DNA from 3 places in the Bradyrhizobium sp. SPXBL-02 genome. Region 1 is predicted to be linked to each of the others. Evidence: predicted binding sites of a transcription regulator. Region 1 holds the regulator's gene; each other region holds the start of a gene.
The links. Region 1 encodes LexA, which represses DNA repair genes until DNA is damaged. Its sites were predicted from a motif close to TGTTCNNNNTGTGTTCNG; they were not measured.

Region 1 (9,721 bases):
GGCTTGGTTTTGCGTCCATCAGAGGTCCCCGATGTGTGGTGAAACGGGCCGGAGCCGGAGGCCCCCAGGGCGACCATGGGGGCAGGCCGGATGTTCCAGAATGTGGGGGAGATGGGTATATTATTGCTATGTGCGCTGCAAGATCGCCGCACGCATGGTCGACTTACGTCGTAGCCTGATCCTTGAGCCGGGCGAGGCTTTCCTGGCGGCCCAGCACGTCCAAAACCTCAAATATGCCGGGCGACGTCGTCCGTCCGGTGAGCGCCGCCCTGAGCGGCTGGGCGACCGCGCCGAGCTTGAGACTATTTTCCTCCGCAAAGGCGCGTAGCGCGGCCTCGGTGGTGGCGCCGCTCCACGTCTCGACTTTCTCCAGCGCGGAATGAAGCTGGCCGATCAGCTTGCGGTTCTCCGGCGTCAGCAGCGCCTCCGCCTTGGGATCGAGCGCCAGCGGCCGGTCGGCGAAGATGAAATGGGCGCCGTCGATCAGCTCGATCAACGTCTTGGCACGCTCCTTGAGGGCCGGCATGGCCTTGAGCAGCTGCGCGCGCGTGGTGTCGTTTAATTTGGCCTTAATCTCGTCGCGGCTCGGCACGATGTGGTCGAGCACGTCCTCGAACATCTTCACGAGTGATTGATCGTCGGCGTGACGGATGTAATGGCCGTTGAGGTTTTCCAGCTTGGCGAAATCGAAGCGGGCGGCGGCGCGGCCGACGCTGGCGAGATCGAACGCTTCGATCATCTCCTCGGTCGAGAAAATCTCCTGGTCGCCGTGGCTCCAGCCGAGCCGGACGAGGTAGTTGCACAGCGCAGCCGGCAGGTAGCCCATGGCGCGGTAGGCATCGACGCCGAGCGCGCCGTGCCGCTTGGACAGTTTCGAGCCGTCCGGGCCGTGGATCAGGGGGATGTGGGACATGCTCGGCAGCGCCCAGCCCATCGCATCGTAGATCTGCTTCTGCCGGGCGGCGTTGATCAGGTGGTCGTCGCCGCGGATCACGTGGGTGACGCCCATGTCGTGGTCGTCGACCACCACCGCGAGCATATAGGTCGGGTTGCCGTCGCCGCGCAGCAGGACGAGATCGTCGAGGTTCTCGTTCTGCCAGACCACGCGGCCCTGGACCTGGTCCTCGATCACGGTCTCGCCGGTCTGCGGCGCGCGCAGACGGATGGTGGGCTTGACGTCGCTGGGAGCCGCCGCGGGGTCGCGGTCGCGCCACATGCCGTCATAGAGGCGGGTGCGGCCTTCCGCCCGCGCCTTCTCGCGCATGGCGGCGAGCTCCTCGGCGGTGGCGTAGCAGCGGTAGGCCTTGCCGTCGGCCAGCAGCTGCTCGGCGACCTCGCGGTGCCGGGCGGCGCGGGCGAACTGGTAGATGACCTCGCCGTCCCAGCCGAGCTCGAGCCACTTCAGCCCGTCGAGAATGGCGCCGATTGCCGCCTCCGTGGAGCGTTCGCGGTCGGTGTCCTCGATCCGCAGCAGCATCTTGCCGCCGTGCTTCTTGGCAAAGAGCCAGTTGAACAGCGCCGTGCGGGCGCCCCCGATATGGAGGAAGCCGGTCGGCGAGGGAGCGAAGCGCGTGACGACGGAATCGGACATTCTTGGCAGGGCCTATGCATTGGAGGCGGTGGTGTATAGCAGGAACGGGACATAACTAAAGGGCGGCGGCGGACCTGACAGGCCTTGCTTAAGCTCTTGGCGCGGCCACGCGAATTTGGCAGAAGAACCGCTGATTTCCCTACAGGATTTTCGTAATGACAGAACCGGTGGCAGCTGAGGTTGGGCGCGATTTCATTCGTGACATCATCCAGGCCGACCTCGACCAGGGCAAATACAAGGAGATCGTGACCCGGTTCCCGCCGGAGCCGAACGGCTATTTGCACATCGGCCACGCCAAGTCGATCGCACTCAACTTCGGCATCGCCCAGGAGTTTCCGGGCCGCTGCCACCTGCGCTTCGACGACACCAATCCGGTCAAGGAAGAGCAGGAATATATCGATTCCATCCAGGCCGACGTGCGCTGGCTCGGCTTCGACTGGGGCAAGAACCTGTTTTTCGCCTCGGACTATTTCGACCGCCTGTATGAATGGGCGGAGCAGCTGATCCGCGACGGCCTCGCTTATGTCGATGACCAGACCCAGGAGGAGATCCGCCTCTCGCGCGGCACGCTGACCGAGCCCGGCAAGAACTCGCCGTTCCGCGACCGCTCGGTGGAGGAGAATCTCGACCTGTTCCGCCGCATGAAGGCCGGCGAATTCCCCAACGGCGCGCGTGTGCTGCGGGCCAAGATCGACATGGCCGCGGGCAACATCAACCTGCGCGACCCCGTGCTGTACCGCATCCTGCATGCGCACCATCCGCGCACCGGCAACGCATGGTGCATTTATCCGAGCTACGACTATGCCCACGGCCAGTCGGACGCGATTGAAGGCATCACGCATTCGATCTGCACGCTGGAGTTCGAGGACCACCGGCCGCTCTACGACTGGTTCATCGAGAAGCTGCCGGTGCCGTCCAAGCCGCACCAGTACGAGTTTGCGCGCCTCAACCTGACCTACACGCTGCTGTCCAAGCGCGTGCTGACGCAGCTCGTCCGCGAGGGTCATGTCGCCGGCTGGGACGATCCGCGCATGCCGACCATGGCGGGCATGCGCCGCCGCGGCGTGCCGCCGGCCGCATTGCGCGAATTCGTCAAGCGCATCGGCGTCGCCAAGGCAAACAGCGTCGTCGATGTCGGCATGCTGGAGTTCTGCATCCGCGAGGAGCTGAACCGCACGGCGCAGCGGCGCATGGCAGTCTTGAGGCCGCTCAAGGTCGTGATCGAGAATTATCCGGAAGGACAGACCGAGGAGCTCGAGGCGATCAATCATCCGGACGACCCTAGCGCCGGCACGCGGAAGATCACGTTCGGCCGCGAGCTCTATATCGAGCAGGACGATTTCATGGAGAACCCGCCGAAGAAGTTCTTCCGCCTGTCGCCGGGCAACGAGGTGCGGCTGCGTTACGCCTATTTCGTCAAGTGCACCGGCGTGATCAAGAACGACCAGGGCGAGGTGGTGGAGCTGCGCTGCACCTATGATCCCGCGACCAAGGGCGGCAACGCGCCCGACGGCCGCAAGGTCAAGGCGACCATGCACTGGCTGCCGGCGGCGACGTCCAAGCCGGCGGAGATCCGCATCTACAACCAGCTGTTCGCCAATCCGAGTCCGGACGCCTCGAATTTCGCGGCCGATCTCAACCCGAACTCGCTCGAGATCCTCGCCGATGCGCGGGTCGAGGCGTCAGTTGCCGAGAGCAATTCGACCGAGCCGATGCAGTTCGAGCGCCAGGGCTATTTCGTCCGCGACAAGGACTCGACGCCGGGCAAGCCGGTGTTCTCGCGTACGATCGGCTTGCGCGATACGTTCGCCAAGGAAGTCGCGAAGGGCTGAGGCGAGGGCATGAGCAGCGAAGCCGACGCCATCGTTTCCGCCATCATCGCGAAATGGTGCGCCGGCTTCGCGACGCTCGATGCGGCCGCGCTGTCCTCGCTCTATGCGAGGAACGCGTTCTTCTTCGGCTCGAACCCAAAACTCTATCGGGGCAGGGACGGCGTTGCCGATTATTTCAACGGCCTGCCGCGCTGGCGCAGGCCGAGCGCGACCTTCTCCGACGTGTACGCCGCGCAGGCCGGCCCTGACCTGATCAACATGGCCGCGATCATCACGTTCGATCTCGCCGGCGAGCGGGACGATCTCGTCGTCAAGATGAGCTGGGTCATCATCCGCGAGGAAGGCGACTGGAAGATCGTCAATCACCACGCCTCGTCGCAGGCGCCGCTGATTTAGCGGTCGTTCCATCAGTGTCGTCATTCCGGGGCGCGCCACTTGGCGCGAGCTATGATGCGCAATTGCGCATCATAGCTCGCGACTTCGTCGCGCCCCGGAATACGATTGAAACGAACGCGCGCCTGCCGCGTTGGCTGCGATCCAACCAAGGATCCCGCCATGCAGAACATCGCAGAGCATATGGAAGTCATCGGCGCCGACGGTGTCCATGTCGGCACCGTCGACAGGGTAGAGGGCAACCGCATCAAGCTGACCAGGAAGGACAGCGGCGAGGGCAGCCACAAGGGCCACCATCATTTCATCGACAAGGGCCTCGTTGCCGATGTTGAAGGCAACAAGGTGCGGCTGTCCGCCAAGGCGGACGTCGCCGTGACGATGGAAGAGGAAAAGTAGGGCGCTCCGTCGCCCGTTCCCGATCTGTACCGCTATTCGCGCAGCCGCACGGTCCGGTAGCCTCCGCACCCGTCGCGTATCGCAAGGTGCAGGGAATGGCGGAGCCGGGGCGGCCAGGACGCTCCCAGGGAGTTGCCGGGACGTGGCCGGTCGGCCGCGCCGCCCCGGCCGGCGGCTTTGCGCCGGCGGGGTTTGGCATCTGGCCGGCCATCGTCGAAATGCTGCGCCAGTGGGCGCGCGCCGAGGCCGGGCCAGGCCGGCTGTTGCCGTGGGTGCCCGTCGCCTTTGGCGGCGGCATCGCGCTTTATTTCGCCGCCGATCATGAGCCGGTGCTGTGGGTGGTTGCCGCGACGGCCATCGCGCTGATGCTCGGCGCGGTGTTGCTCCGGCGGAGCCGGCTGTTTGCTCCTGCCATCATGATCGCGGCGGTCGCCGCCGGATTTGCCATGGCGACCTGGAAGACGGCGCGCGTCGCCCATCCCGTGCTCGCCAAGCCGCTTTATTCGGTGTCGCTGTCGGGCTTCGTGGAAGCGCGCGACATTCGCGAGCGTACCGATCGCTTCGTGCTGCGCGTCAGCGCGATGGAGGCGCAGCGCGGCGACGTCAAGCTCGAGCGCGTCCGCCTCTCGGTGCGCAAGGGCACGGCGCCCGAAGTCGGCAGCTTCGTGCAATTGAAGGCGCGGCTGCTGCCGCCGATCTCGCCGGTGCGGCCCGGCAGCTATGATTTCTCGCGCGACATGTTCTTCCAGAGCATCGGTGCCTCCGGCTTCGTGATGGGCGCGATCACGGCGTCCAGGCCGCCGGATGCCGGCGGCCTGCGGCTGCGCTACGCCGCCTTCATGCAGGGCCTGCGCGATGCGATCGATGCGCGCATCCGCGCAACGCTCGAAGGCGACAACCGGGCGATCGCAACGGCGCTGCTCACGGGGCGGCGCGATGCGATTACCGCGCCGGTCAACGATGCCATGTTCGTCTCGGGGCTCGGCCATGCGCTGTCGATCTCCGGCTACCACATGGCGGTCGTCGCCGGCGTCGTCTTCTTCGCGGTGCGCGCGCTGCTGGCCTTGATCCCGGGGCTGGCGGCCGGCTTTGCCATCAAGAAATGGTCGGCGGCCGCCGCGCTGGTCGCGGCGGCGTTCTACCTGCTGCTGTCGGGCGCGGAGGTCGCGACGCAACGATCGTTTTTCATGACGGCGGTGGTGCTGATCGCCGTCATGGTCGACCGCCGCGCCATCACCTTCCGCACGCTGGCGGTGGCGGCGCTGATCGTGCTCGCGGTCGCGCCCGAGGCGCTGGTGCATCCGAGCTTCCAGATGTCATTTGCGGCAACGCTCGGGCTGGTGGCGCTGGTGCAGATCGGCATGCCGAACCTGCTCGCCTCACCCGATCATTCCGCGACGGCGCGGATCGCGCTGTGGGGCGGCCGCGAGATCGCGATGCTGTTCCTGGCCTCGCTGATCGCGGGGCTCGCGACCACGCCCTACGCCGCCTTCCACTTCCATCGCGTGACGCCATACGGCGTGCTCGCCAATCTCGGCGCCATGCCGGTGGTCTCGGCGCTGGTGATGCCGGCCGGGCTGTTGGGACTGCTCGCAGCGCCTTTCGGGCTCGACGGCGTGTTCTGGTGGTTGATGGGGATCGGCATCGAGTGGATGGTCCTGGTCGCGCGCTGGGTGGCGGCCCTGCCGGGCGCCGTCGGCCGCATTCCGGCGTTCGGGATCGCGCCGCTGATCGCGGCGAGCCTCGGGCTCATCGTGATGGGCCTGTTGCGCACGCCCTTGCGCTGGTCCGGCGCCCTGGTGCTGCTGGCGGCGATCCTCTGGGGGCTGTCGGTGCGCCAGCCTGATGTCCTGATTGCCGGGGATGGCGCGAGCGTCGCGGTCCGGGGCGGGGATGAGCGCTTGCAAGTGATCCGCGCCAGCAAGGACAGCTTCCTGCTGAAGGAGTGGCTGGCCGCAGATGCCGATCCGCGTGATGCCGGCAACGCCTCGTTGGCGAGCAGCGTGTCATGTGACGAGTCCGGTTGCGTGGCGCCGCTCGCGGACGGACGGCTGATCGCGTTGGCGACGCGCATCGACGCGCTGGCCGATGATTGCAGCCGCGCCGCGTTGGTGGTGACGGCGCGGCCCGCGCCGCCCGATTGCGCGGCGATGGTGGTCGATCGGGCGCGTCTTGCCAGTCAGGGCGCGCTGGCTCTGACGCGAAGCGCAGAGGGTTTTTCGGTGCAGGCGGTGAGGGCGAGAGGGGCAAGCCGTCCTTGGCTGCCGGCCGGCGCCGGCGAGGGGGATTTCGACGGCAGCCTCGTGCCGAAGACGGCCGTGCCTCGCAACCGGGACGCAACGCCATCGGAGGCCGACTTGCAGGCCGACGATTGAAGATCAATGCGGGGAAAAACCGGTCCGACGGGATCCCGCAGGACGCAAACCATACCATCTCGCCGGCCGCGGCCGGCGATGGCATTTGAATTTGGCCCTCGACTTTTCGGTCGGGGCCGACCGCGTCAGCCGATCGGCAGGCGCGTGATCGTGGGCCGCGTGTCGGCGACGATCTGCGGCTTGTGCTCGCGCTCGATGGCTTGCTGCGTCACCGGCAATTGCAGCACGGTCGCGCGCTGGCCTTCGACGAGCTGCGTCACCAGCACGTACTTGCCGTCCGGAAATTCGATCGCGTCATGATGGCGATCGGGAATGTGCGGGTCGATCTTGCCGAACTTGCCGACGCGGGAGTTGACGGTGCGCGTCCAGATCCAGCGGTTGTCGTAGCGGACGTTATCGGCGAAAGCGAGCTCCGTTCCCGGCAGCAGACAGACCGCGACGGAGAGATCGGCTTCGGAGGCGAAGCCGCGCGTCGAGGTGCCGCGGAAGGTTGTCGTGACGATCGTCTCGCCAACTTCGGCGGGGCGCGTCGCGACGGCATGCAGGCTATAGTCACACATCGGGTGCTCCTCATACTGGGATAGCGACCCGCGTCTCTTTCGAGGCGCAGGCCTCTATCAGAGTGGAAGCCTCCAACGCTCTGCTCGGTTATGGGCAAATCTGCGGCTCGCATCCGCAGCACGCGATCACATTATCTTTCCCGGATTCGATAGGAACAAACCTCGCGTCCTTGCATTTGGCCCGCACTATCGGCGCTGTCGGCACAACTCTACCGGCGGAGCGAAATGGCCGCGTGTCCGCATGGGCGAGTGTCGCGCGGGAAGAGGCGCCGAACAGTCAGCGCAGAACCAGAAAGACCATCCAGCCGGAGCGGACAAGTATCCGCTCCAATCTTGGATCGACGATCGAAGCGCGCGTAGCGCTTACTTCCGGTATCAGTACTTCCGGTAAAGCCCGATCAGCTTGCCCTGGATCTTCACGCGGTTCGGCGGAAGAATGCGGACCTCGTAGGCGGCATTGGCGGGCTCGAGCGCGATCGAGGCGCCGCGGCGGCGGAAGCGCTTGAGCGTGGCCTCCTCGTCGTCGATCAGCGCCACCACAATGTCGCCGGTATTGGCGGTCTCGTTGCGCTGGATCAGCGCCATGTCGCCGTCGAGGATGCCGGCCTCGACCATCGAATCGCCGCGCACCTCGAGCGCGTAGTGCTCGCCGGAGCCGAGCATGTCCGGCGGGACGCTGATGGTGTGGCTGCGGGTCTGCAGCGCCTCGATCGGCGTGCCGGCCGCGATGCGGCCCATCACGGGCACCGCGACGGGGCGCTCGCCCTCATCCGCGGGCGGGCTGGAGCTCGCGCGCACCTTGCCGAGATTGCCCTCGATGACGCTCGGGGTGAAGCCGCGGCGATTGCCGGCTGCGGCCTGGAGCTCGGGCAGCTTGATCACCTCGATGGCACGGGCGCGGTTGGGCAGGCGGCGAATGAAGCCGCGCTCCTCAAGCGCAGTGATCAGGCGATGAATGCCTGACTTCGAGCGCAGGTCGAGCGCATCCTTCATCTCGTCGAAGGACGGCGGCACGCCGCTTTCCTTCAGACGTTCGCTGATGAACCGCAGAAGCTCGTATTGTTTGCGCGTCAACATCTCGACCAAAGTCCCCCGGTTGATGTCGTTCGATTCCGAGACGATGAAGTCGGCAATAAGCCGCTACATCCTCGAAACAAATCATGAACGGACACTATATGTTCGATATGTGTTCCGCAACTGCTTAATTTATGGTGAACGCGGCTGAACTCGCGGAATGCGTGTGGCTCAGCAGCTCAGACGGGCAGCCGCAGCACCTCGCAAGGTGTGCCGGCCTCGGCCTTCGGCGCGAACGGTGCGCGCACGAGAAGTACCTGTGCCGCAGAGAGATTCGCAAGCAGGGAGGAGTCCTGATGGCTGACGGGAAGGGCGACGCGCGTGCCGTCGTCGCGCACCTCCAGCCGCGCACGCAGATAATCCTCGCGCTGATCGTTGGCGCCGAGGTCGCGGCCCAGCACGGCGCGCTCGCGCTGATGATGAATCACTGAACCGCCCGACAGGGCCCGAATCAAGGGCACCATGAACAGGAAGGCGCACACGTATGACGACACGGGATTGCCGGGCAGGCCGATCACGCGCATCGCGCCGAGGCGACCATGCATCATCGGCTTGCCGGGCCGGATCGCGATCTTCCAGAACGCCATCTCGATGCCTTCGCCCTTGAGCGCCTGCTGGACCAGATCGTGGTCGCCGACCGACGCACCGCCGGTCGTGACCAGGATGTCGGCACCGCTCTCGCGCGCGCGGCGGATGCCGGCGGACGTGGACTCCAGCGTATCGGCGGCAATTCCGAGGTCGATGGTCTCGGCGCCCTCGCTGCGGGCAAGGGCGTGCAGGGCATAGCCATTGGAATAGACGATCTGACCGGGACCAGGCGCGGTGCCCGGCATGACCAGCTCGTCGCCGGTGGCGAGAATCGCGACCCTCGGGCGGCGGATAACGCCGAGATAAGGATGATTCATTCCGGCGGCGAGGGCGAGATCGCGCTCGGTGAGACGGATTCCCTTGCGCAGCAGCACGTCGCCTTCGCGGAAGTCGACGCCCGCAGGGCGGATGTGCCGGCCACAAATTGCGGCTTCCTTGATCGTGACATGCTTGCCGTCGGCAATTGTGTCCTCCTGGATCACGACGGCATCGGCGCCGTCGGGAACGACGCCGCCGGTGAAGATCCGCACGGCTTCGCCGGGGCCGACCCTTCCCGCGAACGGCCGACCCGCCGCGACCTCACCGACGACGGTCAGCCTGGACTCGATGGCCGCGTCGGACGCGCGCACGGCATAGCCGTCCATCGCCGACATCGCCTCCGGCGGCTGCGTGCGCCGCGCCGCGACATCGTGCGCGAGCACACGATGGTGGGCCTCGTCGAGGCGAACCATCTCTTCGGCCAGCGGCTCGGCGCCGGTCAGCACCGCGGCGAGCGCGTCAGAAACCGGCATCAGGGCCACGGGCGAACTCCGCAACAAATCAGGACTCGGTCGGCAAGTTCTAGCTGAGCGGAGGGACTGAAGCAAAAAGGCCTCCCTGGCCAGCAAGAAGCCACACTTCCTTTCGGTCTCG
Region 2 (9,721 bases), 2.9 Mb from region 1:
GCGGCGTCAGCCTGTTCGTAGCGTTCTTCGTCATCGTTCCCATGGCCCGTTCGCTGTTTCGCGCAGCTTCGATTCCGCGTCGCCTGATCCCGGCTGCGATCGTGCTGGGGACGTCGACCTTCACGATGTCGGCCCTGCCGGGCACGCCGTCGATCCAGAATGCGATCCCGATGCCGTTCTTCGGCACGACGCCGTTTGCGGCGCCGGGCCTGGGCATCGTCGCCTCCCTCATCATGCTCGGCGCGGGATTGTGGTGGCTGCATCGCGCCGAAGCGTCGGCGCGCCGCACCGGAGAAGGCTACGGCGATGACGTTGAGGACTCGGCCGAGCGCGCAGCCGCCGACGAGCTCGTGCGCGAGCGCGCGACGACCGCCCGCGAGTTCGACCCGGCGGAGCTACAGCACGGTCATCGCAGCAAGCGGCCTTCGCCGGTGCTGAATGCCATCGCGCCGCCGGTCGTCGTCGTGACTGTCAATCTCTTGATGTCGCTCCTGGTGTTGCCGCGGCTCGATGTCAGCTATCTCGCCGAGCAACGCTTTGGAGATACCACGCTTGCAGCTGTTGCAGGCGTCTGGTCGGTCGCGGTTGCGCTGGCTGCCGCCATCGCCACCACCATCGCGCTGAACTGGGCGCGCCTGCCGGCGCTGCGCCGGACCATGGACGCCGGGGCCAATGCGTCGGTCCTGCCCGCGTTCAGCGTCGCCAGCCTCGTCGGGTTCGGCGCCGTCGTCGCCTCGCTGCCGGCATTCACGATCGTGCGCGACTGGGTGCTGGCGATCGAGGGCGGACCGCTGGTCTCGCTCGCCGTCGCGACCAACATCCTGGCCGCGCTGACCGGGTCGGCGTCGGGCGGCCTCACCATCGCCCTGGACGCTCTCGGCCCGACCTATGTCGAACTTGCCGCTCGCAACGGCATCGACCTTGCGTTGATGCATCGCGTGGCGGTGATCGGCGCGGGAACGCTGGACATCCTGCCGCACAATGGTGCGGTGGTCAGCCTGCTCGCGATCTGCGGCCTGACTCACCGCGACAGCTATTTCGACATCGTCATGGTGGGCATCGTGACCTCGCTCCTGGCGCTGGTGGCCGTGATTGCCCTGGGCAGTGCGCTGGGGTCGTTCTGACGGAAAGCCGGCGTCAGCGATTGACGGACGGGCGAAGGTTGCACGCGTTCCCTGTCGTCCGCGCGCTGCCACTGTGCCGCTGGCCGGCCTGGCCGCACTACAAGTCGGGACCGGTGACGGAGGCGTCGAGCTATTTCTGCGCGCAGTGACCCTTCACCTCTCCCCGCGAAGACGCGGAGAGGGAGACATGCTCCGCTCATCCCGCCGCCATCGCCTGCGCGCCGCCGAGCAGTCGCGCATTGAGCCGGCCGCCGGAGAACAGCATGTCATCGAGGGCTTCGTCGATATCGGCGGAAATGACGGAATTGCCGCCATCGCGCGCGAGCCTCGCTTGTGCCAGGCGCCGCATCAATTCCTTGATGAATGCGCAACTCGTGCCTTCGCTGCGCCTGGCGGCTTCGGCGACGACGGCGTCGTCGAGTGGCAGTCCCTTGCCATAGAGCCGGACCAGTTTGTTGCGGCCGGTCTCGTCGGGAAGCGGCACTTCGATGGCCTGATCTATGCGACCGGGGCGGCCCGCTAGGGCGCCTTCGAGTTGCTGAGGCCGATTTGTTGTCAGCACGAACAGGATGTCAGCGTCCTGCTTCAAGCCATCCATCTCGTTAAGTAATCGGTTGAGCAGCGGTTCTTCGCAGCCGCTCATGTTCTCGCGCTGCCGCGCGATGAGATCGACGTCTTCGATCACAACCATGGCCGGTTGCAGGAGGCGAGCGAGATTCATATAGGCGCCGAGCAGGCCGATTTGCTCCGCTGTGATGATCAGCGTCGTATGACCGGGCAGATGGGCCGCGAGATAGCGGATGGTGTGAGTCTTGCCCGTGCCGGGTGGGCCGTAGAGTAAGATACCCTTCCGGGTCGACTGTCCGAGGCGGCGCAGCACGTCCCGCGTGCCCACGAAGTTCAGGACGTTACGATCAAGTAGCCGTAACGTCTGTTCAGGCAGGATCACCTCGTCACGACTGACGGAAGGAAGCCGGTGCACTGTGATCCCGCGCGAGCGCCCACGGTAGTCGGAATCGGCATCGAGAGAGAGAATCTTGCCACGGTAGGTGCGCGCGGCCTGAACGGCGTCCTCCAGCGCGCTGAAGCACTGCTGGACAAGCGCTGAGCCTGCGGCCCCGGCCGGCGCCATGATTTCGATCCGCACGCCGACCTCGCGGCTGTATTCACGATGAATGGCCAGAAGCACCGCGTAGCGGAGACCAGCGGTTGCGCAAAGCCAAAGACCATTGTCGAGGCACTTGGCTGGTGTCGGTTCGCCGATATCGACGTCGTTGTACTGAAGCGGTGCGATCGTCGCCGCGAAACCGTCGTTCTGCATCAATCTCGACATGGATAGCGTCTCGTAGCGGCGGTCCTCGGCGATACCGAATAGCCGGACCGGAGACGCAAATAATCGGTCGATGGCGGCCTGGACGTCTGCCCGCATGTGGCCAGGAAATTGGCGTACCGTGGTCACCAGCTGACTCCGCGGCACATCGGCGAAGTGCCAATTCAAGACACCGAACGTGTAATTGAACTCCTCCGAGGGGAGGTCCCGCGATGCGCTTGCTGCTGCGAGTACGCAATCGGCGCACAGCCACACCGTGCGGTCCACCAATTGTGCTTCCGACTGCGCGATCGGTCGGCCGCAAAGCTCGCAGCAGGGCCTCGCCGTTTCGCTTGTGATCAGGAGTGGGTGGCCGGCGGCAGCGACACGACGCCTTGCAGATTCCAGCAGGGCGCCTGCGACCGGTGGTGGGTAGGGACCGCAGGCTGCCGCGCCATGCCTCTCCATGTCGGCAATCACGGAGGCGGCTTCACTTTCCGACTTGCCGAAGACGCGACGCAACAGGTCAACGATGAATTCACGCGGAGTATCTTCGTCAGCATGCAGCACGAGCTGAGCCGGCACGGCCTCGACCTGAGTATCGCTCATGAAGTGTCCCCTTGAGCAACCTATAATTGATATGAACAAATAGGGGACATAAAAGGACGCGGCCGTCAAGCGTGACGGCCGCGTCGATTTGGTCGTTCGTTTTCGAGCTCTAATGCGCGCCACCTCCGCCACCCGGCGCCTTCACCCTTCGCGTCAGCAGCACCGCGATCGCGGCGAGGACCAGCACCACGCCGATCACGGCAAAGGTGTCGGAATAGCCCATCACCAGCGCCTGGCGCTTCACGGTCTTGCCGAGCGCGATGATGGCCTGCTCGCGTGCGGCGTTGGGGTCGGGGACGCCGTGGGCCATGAAATAGTCCGTCATCTGCGCGATGCGGGCGCGGACCTCCTCGCGGCCGAGCGTGACCGAATGGCCGATGATGTTGGAGTGGAACTGCTCGCGTTTGGTGACGATAGTGGCGAGCACCGCGGTGCCGATGGCGCCGCCGAGGTTGCGCATCATGTTCGAGATGCCGGAGGCGGCCGCCGCATCCTGCGCCGCGACGCTGCCGAGGCTGAGTGCCGAGAGCGGCGCGAGCGTCAGCGCCTGGCCGACCGCACGCACGATGTTGGGCATCAGGAACTGATCGCCGGAATAATCGAGCGACATCTGAATGTTCATGAAGGAGCTCGCGGCGAACAGCAGCAGGCCCACGGTCGCGACATAGCGGCCGTCGAAACGCTGCATCAGCTTCGGCACCAGCGGAATCAGCAGAAGCTGCGGCAGCCCGGTCCAGGCCAGCACGTTGCCGATCTGCTCGGCATTGTAGCCCTGCACTTGGCCGAGATAGGCGGGCAGGAGATAGACCGAGCCGAACAGTGCGAAGCCGAGGAACACCGCCGCGATGGTGCCGATGCCGAAATTCCACTGCGTCAACAGGCGCAGACGCAGCAGCGGCTTCTCCACCATCAGCTCGTTGGCGATGAACAGCGACAGGCTGATCACGGCGATGACCGCGAGCCGCACGATGAAGGGAGAGCCGAACCAGTCGTCCTTGTTGCCTTCTTCCAGCACGGCTTGCAGCGAAGCGAGGCCGATCGCCATGGTCGCGATGCCGAACCAGTCGCCTTCGCGCAGCAAAGCGAGGTTCAGCGGTTGGCGCTCCAGCGTGAAGAACAGCGTGGTCACCATCACCGCCGTGGGCAGCACGTTGACGAAGAAAATGGTCTGCCAGCCGTAATTCTCGGTGAGATAGCCGCCGATGGTCGGCCCGATCGCCGGTGCGAAGGTCACGGCGAGCGAGAACATGGCAAGGCCGATCGGCTGCTGGCCCTTCGGCAGCTTGGTGAAGACCAGCGTGAACGCCATCGGGATCAGCACGCCGCCGAAGAAACCCTGCAGGCCGCGCATCGCGATCATCGACGGCAGATCATGGGTGAAGGCGCAGGCGACCGAGAAGGCCGCGAACAGGCTCGCGAAGCTCAGGATGATGTTGCGGAACGAGAATACCCGCGACAGATAGTCGGTCAGCGGGATGACGATGATCTCGCCGATCAGATAGGACGTCGAGATCCAGGATCCGTTGTCGGCGCCGGTACCGATGCCGCCCTCGATGTTGAGCAGCGAGGCGTTGGTGATCTGGATGTTCAGGATCGCCATGAAGGCGCCGATCATCGCCGCGAACACGGCGATCCAGATCGTGGCGCTGGCCCGATTGGGGTCGGCGGCGACGCGCTCAGGCGTCGCGGCCGGAATTGCTTGTGCTGGCGTCGATATTGAGAGGCTGTTTGACATGGCACGACCCTCCGGAAACAGGTTTTGCTTTGGGCGTCGCTGCCGCCTGAGCGGCCGGCGCTGAACGCGTTGCGATCGTCGGGATCACGGACATGCCGGGCCGCAGCGCGATCGGAGGCACCGTCCCGGCGTCCAGCGCGATCTTCACGGGAATGCGCTGCACGATCTTGGTGAAATTGCCGGTGGCGTTGTCGGGCGGCAGCAGCGCGAACTCCTGGCCGCTGGCCGGCGCGATGGAATCGATGTGGCCATGAACGACTTGGCCCGGGAAGGTGTCGACCTCGATCTCGACGCTCTGACCGGCGCGGACATGCGTGAGCTGGGTCTCCTTGAAATTGGCGACGACATAGGTGCCCGTGGCCGGCACGATCGACATCAACTGCGTGCCCGCCTGCACATACTGGCCGACGCGCAAGGTGCGGTTGCCGACGACGCCGTCGATCGGCGAGACGATCGTGGTGTAGCCGAGATTGAGCTCGGCCTGGTGCTGGACCGCGGTTGCGCGGGCGGCGGCGGCCCTGGCCTGCACGATCTCGGCCTTGAGAAGATCGACCTGCTTCTGTGCGGAGATGAGGTTGGCGTTGTCGCGCGCGATCGCGGCGTCCGCGCCGGCATCGCGCGCCTGCGCCTGCTGCGCGTTCTGCACGCTGCCATAACCGGTCCTGGCGAGATCCGTGTAGCGCTTGTTCTCCTGCTGGGCGAAGGTCTTCGCGGCCGTGTCGACATCGATGGTCGCTTTCGCGGCTGCGATTACCGCCTCCTGAACCTCGAGCTGGGCCTGCTTGCTCGTCACCGTCGCGTTCGCGGCGGCGACGTCGGCCCTTGCCTGATCGAGCGCGACGCGGAAGTCGCGATCGTCGATCCGGGCCAGCACCTGGCCGGCCTTCACATGCTCGTTATCGCCGACCAGGACGCGGTCGAGATAGCCGCTGACCTTCGGCGCAATGGTGGTGTTGTCGGCCTTCACATAGGCGTCATCGGTGGAGACGAGGAAGCGCCCGACCGTCCAGTAATCGTAGCCGTACCAGCTCGCGCCGGCGAGCGCGGCGACGGCCACTCCCGCCAGCAACAGCTTGCGAAAGTTCAGCTTTCGGCGCGGGGCGGGGACCGGCGCGGCGGGCAGGATGCCTTCGGGCGGGCTGGTTGGCACCACGATGGTTTCGCTCTTCGATGGATTGGTATGCACGGTCATGGCCGGCTCCCTGAATTAGGAAACTTGACGATTTCCAAAATAGGGCTAGCTTGAGGACTGTCAATGGAATGACAGGCATCATCTAAAAACATGGCTCAGGCAAAATCGTCATCAGAAGGCCGCCCGCGTGGGCGGCCACCAGTGCGCACCGACGACGAGACGAAGCGCATCGTCATCGAGGCGGCACGGCACGCCTTCGCAGTCGATGGCTACGCAGCAACCAGCACCGAAGAACTGGCGCGTGGCGCCGGCATCTCCACCAAGACTCTCTATCGGCTGTTTCCGGGCAAGGCAGCGCTGTTCGAAGCGATGTGCGCGGACCGGCTCGATCGGTTGCTCTCCGACGTCAATCTTCAGGCCGACAATCAGGCCGACGTCGAGACGAGTCTGGCTGCCGTGCTTGTCGCCTGTGCCGATCTCGCGCTCGATCCGGAGGTCGTGGCACTCCAGCGTATGGTACTGCAGCAATCGGCCACGTTCCCCGACCTTGCCGCGAATTTCTACAGGGATGGCATCTCCCGTACCGTGGCGGCGCTCGCGGGCTGGCTTCGCGATCAAGTCAGGAAGAAGCGCATCGCGCTCGATAACGTCGATGAAGCCGCCGGAATGATGATAGGCATGATGGTGTCGGCGCCGCAGCGCGCGGCGATCTACGCCAGCCTGGCACTGCCCTCGCGCAAGGAGATCGAGAGGCGGGCGCAGACATGCGCCGCAATTCTGCTCGACGGTTGTCGCGCCGCGTCGGCCTAGCGGCCCTGATTTGACAATCGGGATCCGTTGGGCTAGATATTTCGCATGCGAAATAATGCAGCCGCAGCGAAGCACCATCGGCTGATCTATTTGTTGAACGTCGCGCAACGCCGTTTGCAGCGTTGGATGGCCGCGCAGCCTTCGAGCGAGGTGACGCCGGCGCAGGCGGGGTTGTTGTTCATCCTCGGCCGGCAGGACGGCATTCTGATGGGCGAGGCGGGTGCGGCACTCGATCTCGGGCCGGCCGGGATTTCCGGCCTCGTCGATCGCAGCGCAGCGGCGCGGCTGGTCGAGCGGCGGGCCGACCGCGAGGATGGCCGCGCCTTTCGCATCTGGTTGACGCCGAAGGGGCGCACCGCGCTGGCGCAGGCGAAGACTGGCGCGGCCGAGATCAATGCGGCGCTGACGGAGGGATTCACGGCCGCGGAGATCGACATCGTCGCGCGCTGGCTGACGAGCATTCAGGACAAGTTTCCAAGAAGTTTAGACGACTAACACGGAGCAGACCAATGACCGAGCACGTCCGGATCGAGAATAACAACGGAATTCTCACCCTCACCCTGGCGCGTCCCGACAAGAAGAACGCGCTGACCGATGCGATGTACGGCAAGCTGGCCGACACGATCGAATCCGCCGAGCGCGACCCGTCCGCCCGTGTGATCCTGATCCGCGGCGAGGGCGACATGTTCACCGCCGGCAACGACGTCGGCGAGTTCGCGGCCGTCGCGGCCGGCAAGTCCGAGGGCAGCCGCAACGTGGTGCGCTTCATCCAGTCGCTGGCGCGCTGCACCCGGCCGCTGGTCGCGGCCGTGCAGGGCCGCGCCGTCGGCGTCGGCACCACGATGCTGCTGCATTGCGACCTCGTCGTGCTCGCCGACAACGCGCAATTGTCGACGCCGTTCGTCAGCCTCGCGCTGGTGCCGGAAGCCGCCTCCAGCCTGTTGATGCCGGCGCGCATCGGCTATGCCCGCGCCTATGAGATGTTCGCGCTCGGCGAGACCGTGGCGGCCAAGGCCGCGCTGGAATGGGGCCTTGCCAACCGCGTGGTGCCGCTGGACAAGCTCGATGCCGAGGCGCTTGCGCTGGCGCAGCGTCTCGCCCGCCAGCCGGCCGGGGCCCTCATCGCCACCAAGCGGCTGATGCGCAACGGCGAGGCGCTGGTCGCGCAGATGCAGGCCGAAGGCGAGCAGTTCGCGCAGCGACTGCGTACCGCCGAGGCGCGCGAGGCGTTTACGGCGTTTGCGGAGCGCCGCCCGCCGGATTTCACGAAGGTGGCGTGAGCCGGCTGCCCCGGACAGGGCCGGCAACTCCGGGGCGCTTATCATTTGATATAAACCTTAACGAAACTTTGGCATGTGGCCGTGCAAGGTGACCGCTCTCGGCGAGCGGGTCTTTGGGTCCATGTCCATTTTTAAGAAATCGGTAAGCACGCTTCTCCTGGTTCTGATGACGCTGCTGGCGGCCGGCGCGCTGACCAGCACGGCCATCCAGATGGTCGGGGCTTTCGGCCGCTATAGCGACAGTCTGGAGACCGAGCGGCTCGCGAATGCCGACAAGTCGATCTTCCACGGCGTGGTTGCCCTGCGCAGCAATCGCGGCGATGCCCAGAGCGCGCTGCTCGGCGAGGACGATCCGCGCGCCAAGCTCGGCGCCGCCGAGAAAGCCGAGCAGGCCGGTTTTGACGCCATCAGCGCTGCGCTCTCCACCGTCGAATTCGCGGCGCGCGACGAGCTCGCCAGCACGCTGAAGCAGCGCTGGAGTGAGGCCGCACCAAAATTCCAGTTGTTCTACGACGAGGCCAAGCTGCCGCGCGCCGAGCGCAAGCTGGAGCGCACCGCACCCTGGTACGATGCGGTCACCAAGGTGATCGAGACCGCCAATCTCGCCTCCACCGCGGTGTCGAACCGCGCCTGGATGAACGATCCTTACATCGCCCGCATGATCCAGGCCCGCCGCCTCGCCTGGCAGGTGCGCGACCGCTACGGCATCCAGTGCTCGACCCTGCGGCCGAACGTCAACGCCAGCAAGCCGCTCGACGACACCCAGAAGCAGACCGTGGCCGGATGGAACGGCGTCGTGACCGCCGGGTGGACCGGCATGGAGGAGCTCCTGGCTGCGCCTGACGTGCCGGCCGAACTCGTCAACACGGCCAAGGATGCGAGGGCCAAGACTGACGGCGCCCTCAAGCAGATCGGCGAGCTCACCAAGGGCTTCGACGGCAGCGGCCGGCCCGCGATGCCCGCCTCGGAGTGGAACGCATTGTGCCAGTCCCCCTTCGCGTCCATCGTCGCGGTCGCGAGCAAGGCGCTCGACCTGTCGATCGCGCGCGCTGAGGCGGTCCAGGCCAAAGCGTTGACCAATCTCATCGTGCAATCCTTCGCGTTCCTGCTCGCGCTGGCCGTGACCCTCGCCGGCGTGTTCGTGGTGCGCAATCGCCTGATGCGGCCGGTGCGCGCCATCCTCGACGCCATCGCCCGCATCAGCGCCCGCGACTATGCGACGCCGGTGCCGCAATCGCGGCATCCCGACGAGTTCGGCACCATGGCGGCTGCGCTCGAAAGCCTGCGCGAGAGCGCGGCGACCGCGGAGCGGCTCGGCCGCGAACGCGAATCGCAGCAGGCGCTTCAGCTCGCCCGCTCCGGCACCGTCGATGCCGCCTGCCGCAGCTTCGACGATACGGTGCAGGCCGTTATCCAGAGCGTTGCGGCCTCGACGCGCGAGCTCGACGCCACCGCAAGCGGCGTGCGCTCGCTGGTCTCGGAATCGAGCAACCAGACCGCGGCGGTCTCCTCCGCCGCCGAGCAGGCCACCAACAATCTCGAGACCATTGCCGCCGCGACCGAGGAGCTCTCCGCTTCCGTGGGAGAGATCTCCGCGCAGGTGCAGTCGAGCGCGCGCGAGGCCCGCGAGGCCGTGGCCCAGGCCGAGCAGACCAATGCGACGGTCGAGATCCTCGATCAGACGGCCAGCCGCATCGGCGAGGTCGTGAAGATGATCAACGC
Region 3 (9,721 bases), 3.6 Mb from region 1:
AAGTCGGCCTCACGCCGAACTGGAGCGCCAAGCTCGAATATCTCTACATCGATCTGTCGACCAGCCAGTTCGCAATTACGGGCGTATCAAACGGCTATAGCGCCAGCGTTGTCCGCGCAGGCGTGAACTATCGCTTCTGACATCCAAAGAAGAAAATACCGGACCAGCCTCCCGGCCGCTTGCGGCCGGGATTTTTTTCGCGCCAGGCTCGCTAGGAGAGGATCACAAGATTGACCGCCTTCGGTCCCTTCCCCTTCTTGTCCGGTTCGACTTCGAAAGTAATACGCTGTCCTTCGGCAAGGTCCTTCAGTCCCGCCCGCTCCACAGCGGTGATGTGAACGAAGACATCGCGACCGCCGTCGTCAGGCTTGATGAAGCCGTAGCCGCGCTCGCCGTTAAAGAACTTGACCGTTCCCGTCATGGCCATCGGGAAACTCCCCCTCATTGCTCCTCCGCCGCGACGCAGACTCACGTCGCGACATGACCGGGCCATACGGAGCCCGGGAGCTGGCCATCCCTTGGACGGACCTGATCGGTCCGGCGGGATCTTTCTTAGGGCCTTCACTCCGCCGCAACCATTCGCGGAAGCGGAACGTAAAGCCAGTCACGGAAATAGCATAATACGGTTCTTCGCAGATTGACTACCGGTCCTGCATATTTTTCCCAAGAATGCCGGAGTGTTACGGCCTGACGTTAAGGCTTGGGCGCCTCCAGTCGGAATCTGGCGGCCCCGCCCTGGCCGAGCGGTATTTCCAGCTCCGGCAGAATGGTCTTGAGCTCGCCGTGCAGCGTGTAGGGCGGGTTGACGATCAGGAGGCCGGTGGAGGTGAGGGCGGCGCTGTCGGCTTGCGGCGCGACGCTGAATTCGAGGCGCAGGCATTTTCCGGGTGGCTTTGCTGCAGCTGCGAGCCGCGCCACGGTTTGCGCCAGCATGTCGGTGGCGCGCCGGTTCTTGGCGGGATACCAGATTACGTAGATACCGGTCGGCCATTTCGCGAACGCCGCCGAGAAGACGTCGCCGAGCCGCTCGAACTCGTCCTTGGCCTCGAAGGGCGGATCGATCAGCACGAGGCCGCGCCGCTCCTTCGGCGGCACGAAAGCCGGCAGCGCCACCCAGCCGTCGAGATCGACCACGCGGGCCTGCTCGTCGCGGCGCAGCGCGTCGATCAGCGCTTTCCGTGCCTTCGGCTCGAGCTCGCAGGCGACGAGCCGGTCCTGCGGCCTGAGCAGGCCGCGCGCGATCAACGGCGAGCCTGGATAGACCTTCAGCTCGCCCTTCGGATTGAAGGCGCGGACGATGTCGAGATAGGGCTTCGTCAGCGCCGCGCTCTCGTTCGACAGGCGCGCCTGCAGCAGCCGGGCAATGCCGGTCAGCCATTCGCCGCCGCGGCGCGCCTCGTCGCTGTCGAGATCGTAGAGGCCGGCGCCGGCATGGGTGTCGATAACGCGGAACGCTGCCGGCTTGTCCTGCAGATAAGTGAGGATGCGCGCCAGCACGATGTGCTTGATGACATCGGCGAAGCTGCCGGCGTGGAAGGCGTGGCGGTAGTTCATGGGATAGGACTACGTTGTCTGGCGCGATCCCATCCCCTTGTCATTGCGAGCGCAGCGAAGCAATCCAGAATCTTTCCGCGAAGGCAGTCTGGATTGCTTCGTCGCAAGGGCTCCTCGCAATGACGGGCCTAGCCGCCCCTGATCGGCGGCATCGTCACCTGGTCGCGGCGGCAGGCGCGGCGCTCGATCTCGTCGCAGGCGCGGAATTGCAGGTCCTTGCTGAGGCAGATGCGGACCTCGGACAGCCGTGTCCGGTTGCAGGTGACCGAGACGGCGGCATTGCTGAGACCCGGATTGGCCTTGATGAAGGCCTCCTCGACGTCCGCCGGCGCGACGGTCTTGGGCTGTGACAGATCGAGATACTCGGTCGGAATCTTGATCGCGGCGCGCGCCTTGCGGATCATCTCGAAATAGCTGCGGCCCTCGAGCCCGGAACAGGTGCCGTGCTTGTCCCACTCGTTGAAGATCAGGCCCGGCGCCGGCATCAGGTCGAGCATCGAGGAGACGATGTTGCGGTTCAGGCGCGGCGCCGGCCGCTGGCAATATTCCGGAAAACCGTTCTCGTATTGCGGCCACAGCCCATGCACCACGAAGGCGTAGGGCCGGCCGCCGCATTGCATCTGGGACCGGCCGCCGCGTTCGGCTGCTTCCTCGCAGAACGAGGGCGACCACGACAGCGACAGCACATAGAAATCGAACTCGCCGGGTGCGTTCTGCCGCTTGTCCTGCGCCTTCGCACCGCCGGCGAGGGTGGCCAACCCAGTTGCGAGGGTCAGCGAGATCATCAGACGGGACAACGAACGCAATCGAGAGTGAAACATGGCGACGCCCCTCAACTAGACTGTGCACACAGCCTAGCAGGCGATGGGAACATTTCAAGAACAAAATTGGGGCGGCAGTCGTCGGCCGGCTGATCAGCCCGAATCAGCCGCTTCCGGTCAGGGCTTGGCGGCGCGGCAGGCCGGATTGTAGGCCCAGTTGCGGTCGACGCCGACCACGCACCACTCGACGCCGTTGCCGTAGCCGGCGAAGCCGCCATCCTCAATGAGCGAGAAATGCACCTTGCGTACCTTGCCGTCGGTGAGCATGGCGTCAGCGGTGCAATAGCGGCGCGGAATGTTGTCGGACTGCCAGGGGCGGAACGCGACCTCGCGAACGGCGGAGAAGCCGGTGATCTTCAACGGGGAATTCCAGAACCCGCTTTCCTTTTCCCAGAATTGGGTGGCGATCGTCGGCAGCGCCCTGTCGCAATCGGCCACGGCGCCGTCATAGCGCGGCCCGCTCAGCCAGAAATTCAGCTCGAGCGGATTGGCGGCCCTGGCCTCGCCGAGCGACAGCGCTCCCAACATGAGGCCGAGCACGGCGGCAAAGCGGAGCGATTTCTGGGAGGGGGCGCGCATGGTCAATCCGGACAGCTGGCTCTTGCGAAGGTCGGACGGTGCCGCGAAGGTTGGGGGAGGTCAAGTGCAGCGCGGCAACACTTCGCCAGGACTTGACCAAGATGTCGCGGCCAACAGGGTTCGGTTCTTTTCACGCCCCTCCCGGCACCGTAAACTGGCGCCAGCCAATTGGAGTGACGGGAATGCGAATCATTGCGGCCGCGGGCCTTCTTGCCAGCCTGGTTGTCTCGGGCATGATGGCGAGCCAGTCGGCGCGCGCCGACATCTTTGCTCCGGTGCCGCCGTTCAAGGGCAACGACACCGGCGGCATCATCGCCTATTCGATGGCGACCCAGGTCGATGCGCGTCAGGTCGCGGTCGATCACTGCGCCCGCTACGGCAAGGTCGCGAAATTCCTGGGCGTGCAGGCCTATGAGGGCGGCTACATCTCGTTCGCCTGCCGCTGGGTGCCCTATGGCGCCGCCGATCGGCCGATCCGCACGCTCTACTGAGGTGCTGTCGTAGCGCCGCACTTCTCTCAGCCGGGAGCCTTCGACATGACGCGCAAATTCGCTTTGCTCGGCTCGACGCTCTGCCTCGCGTTGTCGGCAGGCGGCGCCAGCGCCGACGACCTGCCGGTACGCAAACCCGGTCTTTGGGAGATGAAGCTGGTCACATCAGGCTCGCCGGTGCCCGAGATGACCATGCAGCACTGCACCGACGAGACCGTCGACAAGGAGATGAGCAATAACGTCTCCCCGATGGCCAAGCAGATCTGCGCCAAGCAGGAGATCAAGAAGACTGCGACCGGCTATGTCAGCGATTCCGAGTGCAGCGTCGCCGGCGTCAGCACGACCTCGCATGCGGAGATCACCGGCGATTTCAACTCGGCCTACACGGTGAAGACGACCTCGCATGCGCAAGGCGGCGTCGCCGGCACGGCCGGGCGCGATAGCACCACGACGCTGCAAGCCAAATGGCTCGGGGCCTGCAAGCCGGATCAGAAACCCGGCGACATCGTCATGCCCGGCGGCTTCAAGATGAACACGCGCGACATGGACAAGCTGAAGGCGCTGCTGCCGAAGTAGGGTCAGATGGTCGCGAGACAGTAGTCCGAAAATCGGTGCGCTCCCTCGCCCCGTTCTTACGGGGAGAGGGTTGGGGTGAGGGGCCTCTCTCCACACGTGCGGTCGTCAAGGGACCTGTACCCCCTCACCCGAATTCGATCTGCGATCGCATTCGACCTCTCCCCGCAAGCGGGGAGAGGTAAGAAAGCCTACACCGGAATCCGCACGCTCGCTCTCAATCCCCCCATCGGGCTGTCCCCCAGCGTGATGTCGCCGCCATGCGAGCGGGCGATGTCGCGGGCGATCGCGAGCCCCAGGCCGGTGCCGCCTTCGTCCTGGTTGCGGGCGTTGTCCAGCCGCAGGAACGGCTTGAACACCTCTTCGCGCAAGTGCGCGGGTATGCCCGGGCCGTCGTCATCGACGGTGACCGTCAAATAACGGTGATCGCGCTGGCCGGTGATGGCGATGTTCTTGCCGTAGCGCGCTGCATTGGTGACGAGGTTGGCGAGGCAGCGCTTGAACGAGGCCGGCTTCACCGTCACCACGGGCAGACCGTTGAAGGCGACGGTCGCGGTATGGCCGTGGCGCTCGGCATCGCTGCGCAGCTCCTCGAGCGCCTGCGCCATGTCGGTCGGTTGCGACTGCTCGCCGGAATCGCCGCGCGCAAACGCGAGGTAATCCTCCAGCATCATCGACATCTCGTCGACGTCCTTGCGCATGCCCTCGAGCTCGGGATTGTCGCCGATCAGGGCCAGCTCGAGCTTGAAGCGGGTCAGGATGGTGCGCAGATCGTGGCTGACCCCGGCGAGCATCGCGGTGCGCTGCTCCATCGTGCGCTCGATGCGCGACTTCATTTCGAGGAAGGCGACCGCCGCGCGCCGCACCTCGCGCGCGCCGCGCGGTCTGAAGTTCGGCGCCTCGCGGCCCTTGCCGAAACTCTCGGCGGCATCGGCAAGGCGCAGGATCGGCTTGATCTGGTTGCGCAGGAACAGCACCGCCACGATCAACAGGATCGAGGACGTGCCGACCATCCAGAACAGGAAAATCTCCGAGTTGGAGGCATAGGCGGCGCTGCGCTGCGCGAACACGCGCATCACGGCATCGTCGAGCTGGATGCGGATCTCGACCAAGTTAGAGCGGCCGACCGTATCGATCCAGAACGATCGCCCGATCTGGCGGCCGAGCTGCACCGACAGCGTCTGGTCGAGCAGCGAGAAGAACGGTTTTGGTCCCGGCGGCGGCATGTCGCCGGCGGGCAGGAAATCGACGACCAGACCGAGCCGCTGCTGCGCGATGCGGCGGATCTCGTTGCGGTCCTTGTCCTGCGGATAGCCCTTGTAGACGTCGATGAGTGCGGCGATGTCCTGCACCACCGCGGCCGACAGGCGTCGCGTCACCGTGTTCCAGTGCCGCTCCATGAACACGAAGGCGACGACCGATTGCAGCACCACCATCGGCACGATCATGATGAGGAGCGCGCGGGCGTAGAGGCCGGTCGGCATCCAGCCCTTGAACGCGTTGCCCATCCAGCCGTTGGCGGCGGAGACGCGGCCGGCGGCGCTCTTCAGAAGCGTCAGGCCGGTATCGATCGTGCTCATCTGGCGCGCTTCACTGGTTTATGGCGAGGCCACCAGCCGGTAGCCGATGCCGCGCACCGCCTGCAGGAACAGCGGATTGGCAGGATCGGTCTCGATCTTGCGCCGGAGGCGGTTGATCTGCACGTCGACGGCGCGCTCATTGACGCTGCCGTTGCCGGTCAGCGCGCTGCGCGGCACGGTCTCGCCCGGCGTCTCCGCGAGAATCCGCAGCATCTCGCGCTCGCGGTCGGTGAGGTGGATGACCTCCTCGCCCTGGCGCAATTCGCCGCGCTCGAGATGGTAGACATAGGGACCGAACGCGATCTTCTCGACCGCCGTGGCCTGCGGCGGCGGCGCGGCGCGCTTGAGGATGTTGTTGATGCGCAGCGCCAGCTCGCGCGGCTCGAACGGCTTTGCCACGTAATCGTCGGCGCCGATCTGCAAGCCCTCGATGCGGGCTTCCGCCTCGTGGCGCGCCGTCAGCATCACGATCGGCACCGACGACGAGGTGCGGATGAAGCGGGCGAGGTCGAAGCCGGTCTCGCCGGGCATCATGACGTCGAGGATCAGGAGATCGAAATGCAGGCCCATGAGCTTCGAGCGCGCATCGCCGGCGCTCGCCGCGGTGGTGACGCGGTAGCCTTCACTCGCAAGAAAGCGCGAGAGCAGGTCGCGGATGCGGCGGTCGTCATCGACCAGCAAGAGATGCGGGGCATCATCGGCCGGTTGCACCGGCGGGCGGGCGATCGTGGCAGCGAGCGGCACGGTCACTCCTTGGCGTCTTGGTTGACGGAAGCGAAGATCGTCTCGAGCACCTTGTCCGGATCGTCGCGGTCGATCATCGCGCGCAGGAAGCGCTTGACCGTCTCGGCATCCTGGGGCCCCATCTCGGCGAGCGCCCTGGTGATCCGCGTGGTCTGCAGTCCGGCGAGCTTCTGCACCAGCGCCTCGCCCTTCGGTGTCGCGTAGAGCAGGCGCTGGCGACGGTCATTGTCGCCGGTCTTCTGCACGATATAGCCCTCGTCCAGGAGCTGCTTCAGCACCCGGCCGAGCGACTGCTTTGTGATGCGCAGGACGTCGAGCAGATCGGCGACCTTCAGCCCGGGATAGCGGTAGACGAAGTGCATGACCCGGTGATGGGCCCGGCCGAAGCCGAATGCCTCCAGCTCCTGGTCGGGATCGCCGACGAAATCGCGATAGGCGAAGAACAGCAGCTCGATGATATCCCAGCGCAAATTGCCTCCGTCACCTGCGGCCGGCTTGGTCCCGGCGGCATCTTGAGGGGGAGTCGCGAAATTTATGTCAGGCATATTGACGTATCTTGGGTTCAATGTTACAAAAGGATCGACCCACACGAAACTTTAGATCGTTTCGCGCCGGGTGGCATCGGAGCAGGACGGCCGGAGAGAGCCGGACAGGCGGCGACGGCCGAAGCAGATCTACCGTGCGATTGTCGAGCGGCATTTCGGCAAAACATACTGGACTTCCGCCTTCCGCAAAAGCATGTCCTCGGGGACATGCTGGCCGCGGAAACCGGCCGTAACATGGCTGGTGGCGGTCCGGCCAGAAACCCAATCAAGCCAGCCGGGCCCGAACGGGCAGGCGGGCGCGAGAAACAGCGCCGCCACCGGCAGCGGGAGGCAAGGACATGAGCATGACATTCGACATCCAGCCCGCATCCAATCCGACGCCTGAGAAGGACCGTGTCGCCAAGCTGGTGGATCCCGGCTTCGGGCGGGTGTTCACCGATCACATGGCCATCGTCCGCTACAACCAGGCCAAGGGCGGCTGGTACGAGGCGAAGATCGAGGCGCGCGCCAACTTCCAGCTCGATCCCGCCGGCGCGGTCCTGCACTACGCCCAGGAGATCTTCGAAGGCCTGAAGGCCTACAAGCGCGACGACGGCGGCGTGAACCTGTTCCGCCCCGACGCCAATGCGCGGCGCTTCAAGGACTCGGCCGATCGCATGGCGATGGCGCAGCTGCCGGAAGACGTCTTCATCGAGGCGGTCGAGCAGGTCGTGCGCATCGACCGCGCCTGGATGCCGGGCGGCGAGGGCAGCCTTTACTTGCGCCCGTTCATGATCGCGAGCGAGACCTTTCTCGGCGTCAAGCCGTCGTCCGAATACATTTTCGCGGTGATCGCCTCGCCGGTCGGCTCCTACTTCAAGGGTGGGCCTGCGCCGGTCTCGATCTGGGTGTCGGAGAACTACACGCGCGCCGCGATCGGCGGCACCGGTGCAGTGAAATGCGGCGGCAATTATGCCGCGAGCCTGCGCGCCCAGGCCGAGGCGATCCAGCATGGCTGTGACCAGGTCGTCTTCCTCGATGCGGTGGAGCGCCGCTACATCGAGGAGCTCGGCGGCATGAACGTGTTCTTCGTGTTCGACGACGGCTCGCTCTCGACGCCGCCGCTCGGCACCATCCTGCCCGGCATCACCCGCGACTCCATCATCGCGCTCGCCCGGGATGCGGGCAAGACGGTGCGCGAGGAGCCTTATTCGCTCGATCAGTGGCGCAAGGATGCGGCCGCAGGCAGGCTCAAGGAAGCGTTCGCCTGCGGCACCGCCGCCGTGATCTCGCCGATCGGCAAGGTGCGTTCGGTCAGCGGCGACTTCGAGATCTCGGGCGGTGCGGCCGGCCCCGTCGCCATGGGCTTGCGCAAGCAGCTCGTCGACATCCAGTACGGCCGCACCAACGATCCGCACAACTGGATCCGCAAGGTGTTTTGATCTCGTCACCCTCCCCTGGAGGGGGAGGGTCGATCGCGCGCAGCGCGAGCGGGGTGGGGTGATCTCTCAACTCGGGCAGTGTTCGATGTGGAGAGACCGTCACCCCACCCCGTCTCTCATCTTCGCTACGCTCAGATGCGAGCCGACCCTCCCCCTCCAGGGGAGGGTAAGAAGCGCAAGGTTTGTGGACTTTTGCGCTATGAACTCCTCGCCACAACTACGCGACAAAGCCAGGACACAACAAGCATCCTGGACATCGCGATCATGGCAATGAAACTCTCCCAACCCATGAAATGGGTCGTACTCGCCGCCATCACCGGCGCTTCCGTTTTCGGCATCCTGACCATCGGCCCGACGGGCGAGGTCGCAGCGCAGGACCGCTCGCCGATCGTCGACGTGCGCACCGGCGATCCCGAGATGAATGCGGCGATCGCGCGAGCCCGCGCCACGCTCCCCACCTTCTGGACTTCCTATGAATCGCCAAAGCCGTCCGAGACCGGACACGCCCTGAAGGTACACTTTACGACCCGCAGGGGCGGCGAGCACGTCTGGATCGGCGAACTGAAGAAGCAGCCCGGCGGGACATATTCGGGCCTGTTCGCCAACGAGCCGCGCGATCTGCCGGGCAAACACGCAGGCGACGCGGTCAAGTTCACCGAGGCCGACATCTCGGACTGGATGTTCATGCGCAACGGCAAGATCGTCGGGGGCGAAACCATCAAGCCGCTGCTCAAATCCATGCCGAAAGCCGACGCCGACGCGCTCCGGGCGCGGATGGAGCAGCCGTAGAATGACCTTCTTCCTTCTCCCCTTGCGGGAGAAGGTGGCGCGAAGCGCCGGATGAGGGGTTGTTTCCGCGAACTCAGCATGGCGTTTGTGGATAGAGACCCCTCACCCGTCTCGCCGCTTCGCGGCGAGCCACCCTCTCCCGCAAGGGGAGAGGGTAAAAGCCCCCGGTTGCCGCCCCGCGCCGCGGCTGGTAAACGCCGCGCATGGCCGAGAAACCCAAAAAACCCCAGAAACTGAAGGCGCGTCTGCCGCGCGGGCTCGAGGATCGCGATCCCTCAGCGATCCGGGCGACGCGCGAGATGGTCGAGAAGATCCGCGCCGTCTACGAGCTCTACGGTTTCGAGCCGGTGGAGACGCCGGCGATGGAATACACCGACGCGCTCGGCAAATTCCTGCCCGACCAGGATCGCCCGAACGAGGGCGTGTTCTCGTTCCAGGACGACGACGAGCAGTGGATCAGCCTGCGCTACGACCTCACCGCGCCGCTCGCCCGCTATGTCGGCGAGCGCTACGGCACCGACGGTCTGGTGCTGCCCTATCGCAGCTACCGCGTCGGCTATGTCTTCCGCAACGAGAAGCCCGGCCCCGGCCGCTTCCGCCAGTTCATGCAGTTCGATGCCGATA

Region 2: ACNJYD_RS04760 (ATP-dependent Clp protease adaptor ClpS) is a predicted target of LexA. The motif match lies at 3,074-3,091, and genes of this name have one in related genera.
Region 3: ACNJYD_RS34665 (ribonuclease T2 family protein) is a predicted target of LexA. The motif match lies at 2,421-2,438, and genes of this name have one in related genera.

Annotation. Positions count from the first base shown of each region.
Region 1 covers NZ_CP182474.1:3,882,253-3,891,973, forward strand. The annotation lists gene gltA (citrate synthase) at 1-19, opposite strand, end outside; gene gltX (glutamate--tRNA ligase) at 164-1,591, opposite strand; gene ACNJYD_RS18025 (glutamine--tRNA ligase/YqeY domain fusion protein) at 1,747-3,423, shown strand; gene ACNJYD_RS18030 (YybH family protein) at 3,433-3,819, shown strand; gene ACNJYD_RS18035 (DUF2171 domain-containing protein) at 3,979-4,212, shown strand; gene ACNJYD_RS18040 (ComEC/Rec2 family competence protein) at 4,308-6,587, shown strand; gene ACNJYD_RS18045 (hypothetical protein) at 6,713-7,147, opposite strand; gene lexA (transcriptional repressor LexA) at 7,523-8,224, opposite strand; gene ACNJYD_RS18055 (molybdopterin molybdotransferase MoeA) at 8,401-9,609, opposite strand.
Region 2 covers NZ_CP182474.1:1,024,380-1,034,100, forward strand. The annotation lists gene ACNJYD_RS04755 (GntP family permease) at 1-1,124, shown strand, start outside; gene ACNJYD_RS04760 (ATP-dependent Clp protease adaptor ClpS) at 1,321-3,042, opposite strand; gene ACNJYD_RS04765 (DHA2 family efflux MFS transporter permease subunit) at 3,152-4,777, opposite strand; gene ACNJYD_RS04770 (HlyD family secretion protein) at 4,719-5,969, opposite strand; gene ACNJYD_RS04775 (TetR/AcrR family transcriptional regulator) at 6,111-6,719, shown strand; gene ACNJYD_RS04780 (MarR family winged helix-turn-helix transcriptional regulator) at 6,765-7,214, shown strand; gene ACNJYD_RS04785 (enoyl-CoA hydratase) at 7,229-7,999, shown strand; gene ACNJYD_RS04790 (methyl-accepting chemotaxis protein) at 8,121-9,721, shown strand, end outside.
Region 3 covers NZ_CP182474.1:7,456,734-7,466,454, reverse strand. The annotation lists gene ACNJYD_RS34680 (outer membrane protein) at 1-140, shown strand, start outside; gene ACNJYD_RS34675 (cold-shock protein) at 212-427, opposite strand; gene ACNJYD_RS34670 (23S rRNA (adenine(2030)-N(6))-methyltransferase RlmJ) at 694-1,554, opposite strand; gene ACNJYD_RS34665 (ribonuclease T2 family protein) at 1,683-2,375, opposite strand; gene ACNJYD_RS34660 (hypothetical protein) at 2,493-2,954, opposite strand; gene ACNJYD_RS34655 (hypothetical protein) at 3,137-3,445, shown strand; gene ACNJYD_RS34650 (DUF3617 domain-containing protein) at 3,491-4,021, shown strand; gene ACNJYD_RS34645 (ATP-binding protein) at 4,210-5,598, opposite strand; gene ACNJYD_RS34640 (response regulator) at 5,617-6,348, opposite strand; gene ACNJYD_RS34635 (MarR family winged helix-turn-helix transcriptional regulator) at 6,345-6,887, opposite strand; gene ACNJYD_RS34630 (branched-chain amino acid aminotransferase) at 7,226-8,308, shown strand; gene ACNJYD_RS34625 (YegJ family protein) at 8,573-9,097, shown strand; gene hisS (histidine--tRNA ligase) at 9,301-9,721, shown strand, end outside.